DNA from 2 places in the Heliomicrobium undosum genome. Region 1 is predicted to be linked to the other one. Evidence: riboswitches for the same ligand, from Rfam matches in the RefSeq annotation. Region 1 holds a riboswitch; the other holds the start of a gene.
The links. A riboswitch is a leader RNA that binds a small molecule or an ion and turns the genes downstream of it on or off. The one in region 1 is predicted to bind cyclic di-AMP.
Positions count from the first base shown of each region.

Region 2: it holds a riboswitch for cyclic di-AMP, as region 1 does, so the genes downstream of both, kamA (lysine 2,3-aminomutase) here and GTO91_RS03230 (cell wall hydrolase) in region 1, are expected to answer to the same signal.

Region 1 is NZ_WXEY01000002.1:224,038-228,201, reverse strand. It holds gene bshC (bacillithiol biosynthesis cysteine-adding enzyme BshC) at 1-1,527, shown strand, start outside; gene GTO91_RS03230 (cell wall hydrolase) at 1,615-2,394, opposite strand; cyclic di-AMP (ydaO/yuaA leader) riboswitch at 2,391-2,555, opposite strand; gene GTO91_RS03225 (sigma 54-interacting transcriptional regulator) at 2,758-4,164, shown strand, end outside.
Region 2 is NZ_WXEY01000028.1:14,853-19,016, forward strand. It holds gene GTO91_RS15925 (methyl-accepting chemotaxis protein) at 1-889, opposite strand, end outside; cyclic di-AMP (ydaO/yuaA leader) riboswitch at 1,248-1,389, shown strand; gene kamA (lysine 2,3-aminomutase) at 1,583-2,896, shown strand; gene ablB (putative beta-lysine N-acetyltransferase) at 2,896-3,753, shown strand; gene GTO91_RS18515 (hypothetical protein) at 3,772-3,900, shown strand.

The DNA.
Region 1 (4,164 bases):
ATTGCCGTAACAGACCCGTCCACAACAAACCCCTATCCCCGCTCGGAACTATCGGCTCTTCTGGAAGCGTATCAACGCCGGTTGGCAGAACTGGCGGGATTGGAGGGAGCCTTCAACCGGGCCGCCGACCAGGCGCGCCGCCTGGCCGAAGCGGATAGCCTTGCTGTGGTGACAGGTCAGCAGGCGGGCTTATTTACTGGTCCCCTGTACACGGTCTACAAAGCCGTCACCTGTATCAACCTAGCCAAGCGGTTGGAGGAAAAAACCGGTCGGCCTGTTGTCCCAGTCTTCTGGGTCGCCTCAGAGGACCATGATTTTGAGGAGATCTCTCATATCGAACTTCTTCAGGGGGAAAAAGCCGTCCCTGTCACCGTGACCAGCCGCCCAGAAGAGGACCGCTTTGCCGTGGGCCACCGCACCCTGCCGGAGGACCTGGCGGCAACCCTCGAAGGTTTTTTATCCCTTTTGCCCCAAAGCGAACATAGGCCGCCATGGGAGGAAACCTGGCATCGTTTGCTGACCAGTCCCGCAGGGCCCCATGAGCACTTCGCCGCCCTGTTGCACAGGCTGTTGGGTCCTTACGGCCTCGTCATCCTCGATCCGCTCCTCCCAGGCCTGAAGCAACTGCCGGGATGCGCATCCTTCTTTGCCAGTGTTCTCGAAAACGAAGTGGCACTACGGGAAGGACTATCCCGGGGCGTCGAACAGATCCGGGAACTGGGCTACACGCCCCAGGTCGAAAAGGGACCGGAAGAGACGAACCTTTTTTACTTTCATCAAGGCCGCCGGCTGGCCATCGTTCATGACGGCGGAGGTTACCGCCTCCGGGGCGCCGAAATCGCCTTCAGCCGCGACGAACTGCTCGATCTGGCGCGGCGTCGGCCCGACTTGTTTTCAGCCAATGTGGTCACGCGCCCGCTCCTCCAGGATCGCCTCCTGCCTACGGCGGCCTATGTGGCCGGTCCCGGCGAGATCGCCTACTTTGCCGCCTACCGGGATGTCTATAGCGCCATGGGCATGGAGATGCCGCCCATCGTTCCCCGGCTTAGCGCTACAATCATCGAGGGCTTTGTCGACAAACTGCTTGAGCGCTACGCCCTTTCCTTCGCCGACGTGCCGGCGGAACTCGAAGGGCGGTTGAAGGAAGAATTGGCAGCCCAGGACGAACTGGGCATCGAAGCGCTCTTCGAGGAACTTGAATCGCGGGTACGGTCGGCCTACCTGCCGGCAGTTGAACGGATCGCCCGTTGGGATCGGCAGACGGAAAAACTCGCCGAAGAGAATTTGGATCGCGTCATCGCCCAAGCGCGCTTTTTGCGCCAGAAGGTTGAACACCGGCACCGCCAGCGCTGCCAGGACACGCGAAATCACTTCCGCAAATTGGAACTACACCTCTGGCCGACCGCCCCACAGGAACGGGTCTACAACATCTTCCCTTATCTTTTAAAATACGGTTCCTCTCTGATTGAAACGCTCTTGGAAGCGCCCGTCGAGTGGCTCGACTCCCACTGCTTGATCCGGTGCTGAATGGAAAAAGCCGTCCCGGTTGAGCAAAATCTTCCGGGACGGCCTTCGTATTGTTTTGATTGATGCCCTTTGACGAAGCAAAAGAGGTTACATGGCGAAGAGGTGGCCGCCAATTTGAGTGGTGATCACCCGCTGGCGCATCCAGCCATCAGAGGACTTGCCGGGGTTGAAGAAGAAGAGGGCGCCTTTGGAGGGATCCCAACCAGTCAGGGCGTCCTGCGCCGCCTTTTGGGAGAGGGCGCTCGCAGGGCGGTTGATCATGCCGTTTCTCACCGGCGTGAACTGCAAGGGATCATAGATAACGCCGGAGATGGAGGAAGGGAACTTTCCGCTTTTTGTCCGGTTGAGCACCACAGCGCCGACGGCCACTTTGCCTTCGTAAGGCTCGCCGGAGGCCTCCGCCTCGATCAACCGCGCCAACAGGTCCACGTCAGACTGGCTGACGCCGCTGCTTGCCGTCTGCGTTTGCCGGCCGATCCCCGTAGGCACCTTGAGGACCTGACCGGGATAAATATCGTTGGCGGTCATCCCGTTCAGTTCCTTAATCGCCCAATCGGCGGAACTGAAGCGGTTGGCGATGAGAAAAAGGCTGTCGCCTGATTTGACGGTGTAGGTGAAGACATCGGGAATGTTCAGCACTTTGCCGGTCGAGAGGTTGCTGGGTTCCACCTTGTTGGCGCCCTGGATCAGCGTCCAGGGAAGACCGAAGCGCTGGCCCAGTGAATAAAAGGTGTCCCCCGGTTGGGTCGTGTACTGCCAGGCATGGGCCGGTGTTACAGCGGCGCCTCCCCAGAGCAGGAGGGTAAAAGCTGCCGACAGCATCCCGGCGCGCAGCCAAGAACGACGGAAGACCATGAAAACGATCATCCTTTCCATGCGCCTTCGGAGTTAGCTGACGGGTTAGGCCAGAAAGGTTGGCCTTCTTCCGAAGAAGATTCACCCCTCGCAGCCGGAAATCGGCTGCGGAACGACCCGGTGAGGGCCGCGGTTCCTCCGTACCCCGGTTGGGGATTCGGCGTTTTATTTTTTGGTTCTCCGCAATTATACCGGCCTGGACAGGCACTGTCATGACGATCATTTTTCCTGAAGCGGCAGGGCCTGGACAGTTTGCCAGGTACGACGCCTCTGTAAGAGCCATGTTGACGATCTGTCCAAAGAATATGGCATTTGAGCAGGAAAACCGTCCAATATGTAGAAATGTCAGAAAAATGCGAAAAGGAGGTGTGCCTTGTGCAACAACGGGATGAGATTGTCACCCAACTATTCAATTGGGTGGCCATCATCAACGCTTCCCACAACCCCATCATCGCCACTGACCATGAGGGGCTGGTGCGCGTCTTCAACAAGGCCGCCTCCCGCGCCTTTGGCAAAGAGGCCCGCGACGTCATCGGAATGCCCTTCGAGGCTGTCGTCCCCAAGTGCCGTCTCCGGGAGACGATTCAAACGGGCCAACCCCTGACTGGCCTGCGCCTTAATTACCAGGACCGGATCTTTTTCGTCAACCTGACCCCCATCCTGCGCAAACAGCGCCTCGTCGGCGCCGTGGCGATCTTTCAGGATGTGACCGAGTTGGAGTCCGTTGTGGAGGAACTCAACCGGGTCAAGGAATTGAAGGGCACCTTGGAGACGATCCTGGAGGCCGCCTATGACGGGATCATCGTCGTCAACGCCGAGGGCATCATCACCATGGTCAATCAAGCCTACTGCAACTTCCTCGGTTTTCGCGAGTCCGATCTGCTGGGCCGCCATGTGGCCGACATGGTCGAGGGGACGCGCATGCATATCGTTTTGCAGACAGGACAAGCCGAAGTAGGGGATTTACAGCGCACCGGCGGCCATGACTACATCGCCATGCGCATCCCCATTGTCAAAGACGGCCAGGTCGTCGGGGCTGTCGGCAAGATCATGTTCAAAAACGTAAACGAACTGAATGCGCTGGCTTCGAAGATCAATTCCCTGCAAAAGGAACTCCATTACTACAAGGTGGAACTGCAAAAGTACCGGGGCGCCCGCTACAGCTTTGACGCCGTCGCCGGCGCCAGCTACGCCATCCGGATGATCAAGGATACGGCCCGGCGGGTGGCCCGCACCGATTCGATCGTCCTGCTCCGGGGAGAGAGCGGCACAGGCAAACAACTGCTGGCCCATGCCATCCACATCGAGTCGGAACGAAAAGAGGGCCCCTTCATCCAGATCAGTTGCAGCGGCATCGGACCGGAAGCCCTCGAGATCGAACTATTCGGCGGCGCTGTCGACGCGCCGGGGACATCATCGTCAGGCAAGTTTGCCCTCGCCCACCGGGGGACGCTGCACATCACCGATATCGGCGACATGCCCCTGCCTGCGCAAACCCGGCTGATCCGGCTGCTGCAAGGGCAATTGCCCCTCGTTGACAGCCCCGACGGCCCGGTGACCGCCGATGTCCGGCTGATTGTCTCAACGAACCGCCATCTTGAGGAGATGGTCCGCAAAGACCTCTTCCGGGAGGATCTCTACAACCGGTTGAACGTGATCAGCCTCTTCATCCCGCCGTTGCGTGATCGCAAGGAGGACATCCCTGAACTTGTCTCCGTCTTTATCCAGAATTTCAACCGCCAATTCGGCTTTTCCGTCCAGAACGTGACACGGGAAGCTATG
Region 2 (4,164 bases), on a different contig from region 1:
CGGCGCGCAGGTCATCCACATTGACGCTGGCAACGATGTACCAGTCCCAGGGCTCAAAGTAACGGAAGATGGACAGTTTCTTTTTTCCTTCATAATCGTATTCCATCTTGCCGTTCTTCTCTTTGATTATCTGCTGGATGAAGGGCAGGTCGTTGCCGTTCTTGCCTTTCAAGGTGGGATGAATGATAAAGTCCCCTGCCGTATCCATGACAAAGGCATAGCCGTTCTGGCCGACTTTGATGTCAGCGACGGCTTTTTCCAGGATCGGATCCTGTTCCTTGACGCCCACGTAAAGGGCGCCCAAGACTTTACCCTGCTTGTCCGTCAAAGGGGTATATCCTGTGATGTACCAGCCTGTGACCACAAAGGCGCGGCCCTGAAAGGGCTGTTTGCGCAGGATCGACTGGTACACAGGCGAATCGCTCTTGATCGAGGTCCCGACGGAACGCTTCCCCTCTTTGTCGAGGACGTTCGTGCTGACCCGCACCAGTTCATTGTCATGCAGCAAAAAGACCGTCGCCGTCCCGCCGATCGTTTCCTGGAGCTTGTCCACATACGCCGTATCCAGGGTCAACCGCTGATTGCCGGCATACAGGGCCGGCAAGTTGTACTTGCCCACCTGCGTGGGCTCACCGACCTCTAGGCGGACTTCGCCAAAGTCAGCCAATTCCGTTTGGGCCTCTTTCATGTTAAACCTTAGTTGTTCTTCCAGCGCAGCCTGGCGGATCCCCACCATGCTCTGGATCGATTCGGTGATGTGTTCGCTGTCTTTAGCGGCTGCCCGTGTAAGGGCCTCATCGGCTTTCATCCCGGCCAGGACGCCGAGAACACCGGCGCAAAAAACCGTCAGGACGACGAAACTGGCGATCAACTTGTTTTTAATCCGCATCTTCTCATCTCCTCTTCTTGTGTCGCCCAATTTTTCAATCCGGTAGGCAAAAACGGATTCTGGAACGATGGAAAAAACGGAACTCAGGCTTTATCACGAACACCTCGTGAATGCGTTTTTTAGAGCGATTAAGGATAATCGACTATCTCGGCTTACATACAAGGAAGTTCTGCCTGTCATGATTGCTCTCGCAACTAACAATAAATAAATTATATAATTATCCCCATTAGTAAAACAACCGGATATTCTTTCATATATAGGCGCCCCTCATGCTTCACCGAATTGCAATATTAACCAATTCGGCCGAATTGGGTTTACGCGCCTTTTTTTCTATGTTATCCTTATAGAGTGAAAAGTTCATAGACCAGCGCTGAGTTCCACAGGATGTGGAAGCGGGGGACCCAACTTTTTGGGGTGAATCCGGCAGTTTATCTGCTGGTAGGGCTGACTCTCTGGCCCGAATCCGACAGCTAACTTCGTAAGCGCCTTATGGAGAGAATACCCTTTGGCTTTGTCGCCGATGGGGTTGTATTGCGCTTTATTATTGTTTTTGAAGATGCCTTCACCGCATTGTTCCATAAACCCCCTTCCCCTACCCTCTGCTCCCTTTACGGAAACGAAGACTCACGCTGGCGATACCGGCGTGAGTCTTTTGTTTTGCTCTTTTTTCAATTGAATACAAGGAGGATGGAAATGACTGCGATAAGCAAACAATTCTGGCCCGAGGCCACGACTGAGCAATGGAATGACTGGCGCTGGCAGATGGCCAACCGCATCGACTCACTGGACCCACTGCAAGCCCGCATGGAACTTGCCCCGGAAACGGCGCTGGCCGTGGAACGCTGCCTGAAACACTTCCGTATGGCCATCACGCCCTACTACTTTTCTCTGATCAACCTGGAGGACCCCAACTGCCCCATCGGCCAACAAGCAATCCCCTCGCTCCATGAACTCTCCCTATCGACAGCCGATCTCGAAGACCCGCTCCACGAAGAGGGCGACTCCCCTGTTCCCGGCCTGACCCACCGCTACCCGGACCGAGTCCTGCTGCTTGTCACAGACCAGTGCGCCATGTACTGCCGTCACTGCACCCGCCGTCGCTTCGCCGGCGCTCAGGACCGGGCGCGCAGCAAAAAAGACCTCATGCTGGCGCTCCACTACATCCGCTCCCATCCCGAGGTCCGCGACGTGCTCCTGTCCGGAGGCGACGCCCTCTGCATCAGCGACGAGATGCTCGAATTCCTGCTCTCCTCCCTCCGGCAAATCCCACATGTGGAGATCATCCGCATCGGCACGAGGACGCCGGTGGTCATGCCCCAGCGGATCACGCCGGAACTGGTCAGCATCCTCCGCAAGCACCACCCCGTCTGGCTGAACACTCATTTCAACCACCCCCGGGAGATCACCGCGGAATCGGAGCGGGCCATCGCCATGCTCGCCGACGCTGGGGTGCCCCTGGGCAACCAGTCGGTGCTGCTCAAAGGCGTCAACGACTGCCCCATCACGATCAAACAACTCGCCCAGAAGCTCGTCCGCATGCGTGTCCGTCCCTACTACCTATACCAGTGCGATCTCTCCCGCGGCATCGAACATTTTCGCACCCCTGTCAGCAAGGGGATCCATATCATCGAGATGCTCCGCGGCCACACCTCCGGTTTGGCCATCCCCACCTTTGTTGTCGACGCGCCGGGCGGCGGCGGCAAGATCCCCCTTCAGCCGAATTACCTGATCTCGCAGTCGGAAGACCATGTGGTGTTGCGCAATTACGAGGGTGTCATCACCGTCTATCAGGAACCCCAGGACAAACAAAGCAGTTGCGAGCGTTGCGGCGAACAGCACTGCCACTCCAAGCACGCCAGCCGCGCCGGCCTGGCCAAACTGTTCCGGGGAGAAAAGGTAAGCCTCGTTCCCCAGGACAACTTTCGGGAGAAACGGCGCTTGAACCGCCTCAAAGCCGGCGAGGCTACCGCCGGCGACCGCCCCGTCGAAAGGGTGGTGAAGCACTGATGCGCGCCTGTCGAACCAACGATTCCCGCTTCCTTTCCGAGAGCGCTCCAGCCCTGTCGGGCTTTACGATAGATCAAACCAACCTACGGCTGGTCATCGACGGCTACCCTCGGGTGAGCAACCCCGCCCGCCTGGCCGAACACTGGATCTCCCTGGCGCGCGAACAGGGCCTCGAAAAAATCTGGCTTTGGACCTTTGACAAGGACGTTGCTGAGTTCCAGGCCTCGGGTTTTGTCGAAGAAGGCCGTATCCCTGAAGATTCCTATGCCAAACCGACGGTCATTCTGGCCCACTATCTCCGGCCGGAACGGGGCCGTTCCGAATATATCGCTGAAGAGGACATACTGCTCCGCCACATCCAGGAGGCGCCTGTCCGCCCGCTGTCCCCATTGCCGGAAGGATTGCGCGTCGCACATCTCTCACCGGTAGACAGCCCCGCCATCAGCAGGCTGATGCAGGCCGTCTTCGCGTCCTATCCAACACCGGTCGACGACCCGCGCTATATTGCCGGGCTCATGGAAAAGGGCTGTCACTTCGCCGGTGTCTTTGACGGCGAAGAACTGGTCAGCATGGCGGCCGCTTACCCCGACAAGCGGTGGCAGCGGTGCGAAATCACCGACTGCGCCACCCTTGACGGTTATCGCGGACTCTCCCTGACAGAGCGGCTGATCGGTCGCCTTGAACCGCTGATGCTTCACTGGATGCCTTTTCGATTCTACACATTGGCCCGCGCTCGCTCCTACGGAATCAACCGGACTTTTTTCAAACTGGGCTACCGCTTCTGTGGACGACTGATCAACAACTGTCATATCGCCGGCGGTTATGAGGATATGAACCTCTGGGTCCGCCTTCCTTAAATCGTCTGCATCAAATACGTGCAAGGCTCCGCCGCCACCATCGGCGCGGTGGGCATCGAATACGCCGTGATCCGCAAATCCTCGGTAGTCATCATCAGCATCACCGCTGTGATTGCGGTGATGGCGTTGCTGTATGTGTATCTTTGAAGATGGAAGAAAGACCTCATTGTGCGTTGATTCTCGCCAAGAAACAACCCCGCTTCCGGCTTGGTCGGAGCGGGGTTGTTTCATTCAAAAACAAAATGGAACTTTTTCGTCGGGGAATGCGTGGCTGGGGTTCTTCTGTTTGCCGGGGTTATGTCTATAGGCTGAACCGCTTGACCTTCTCCAGCAAATCTACGCGGCCCAAACTCCCTTTTACGTTATCGAAGGAGTCGCATTACGTCACCCGTCCTGAAAAAGCCGAATTCC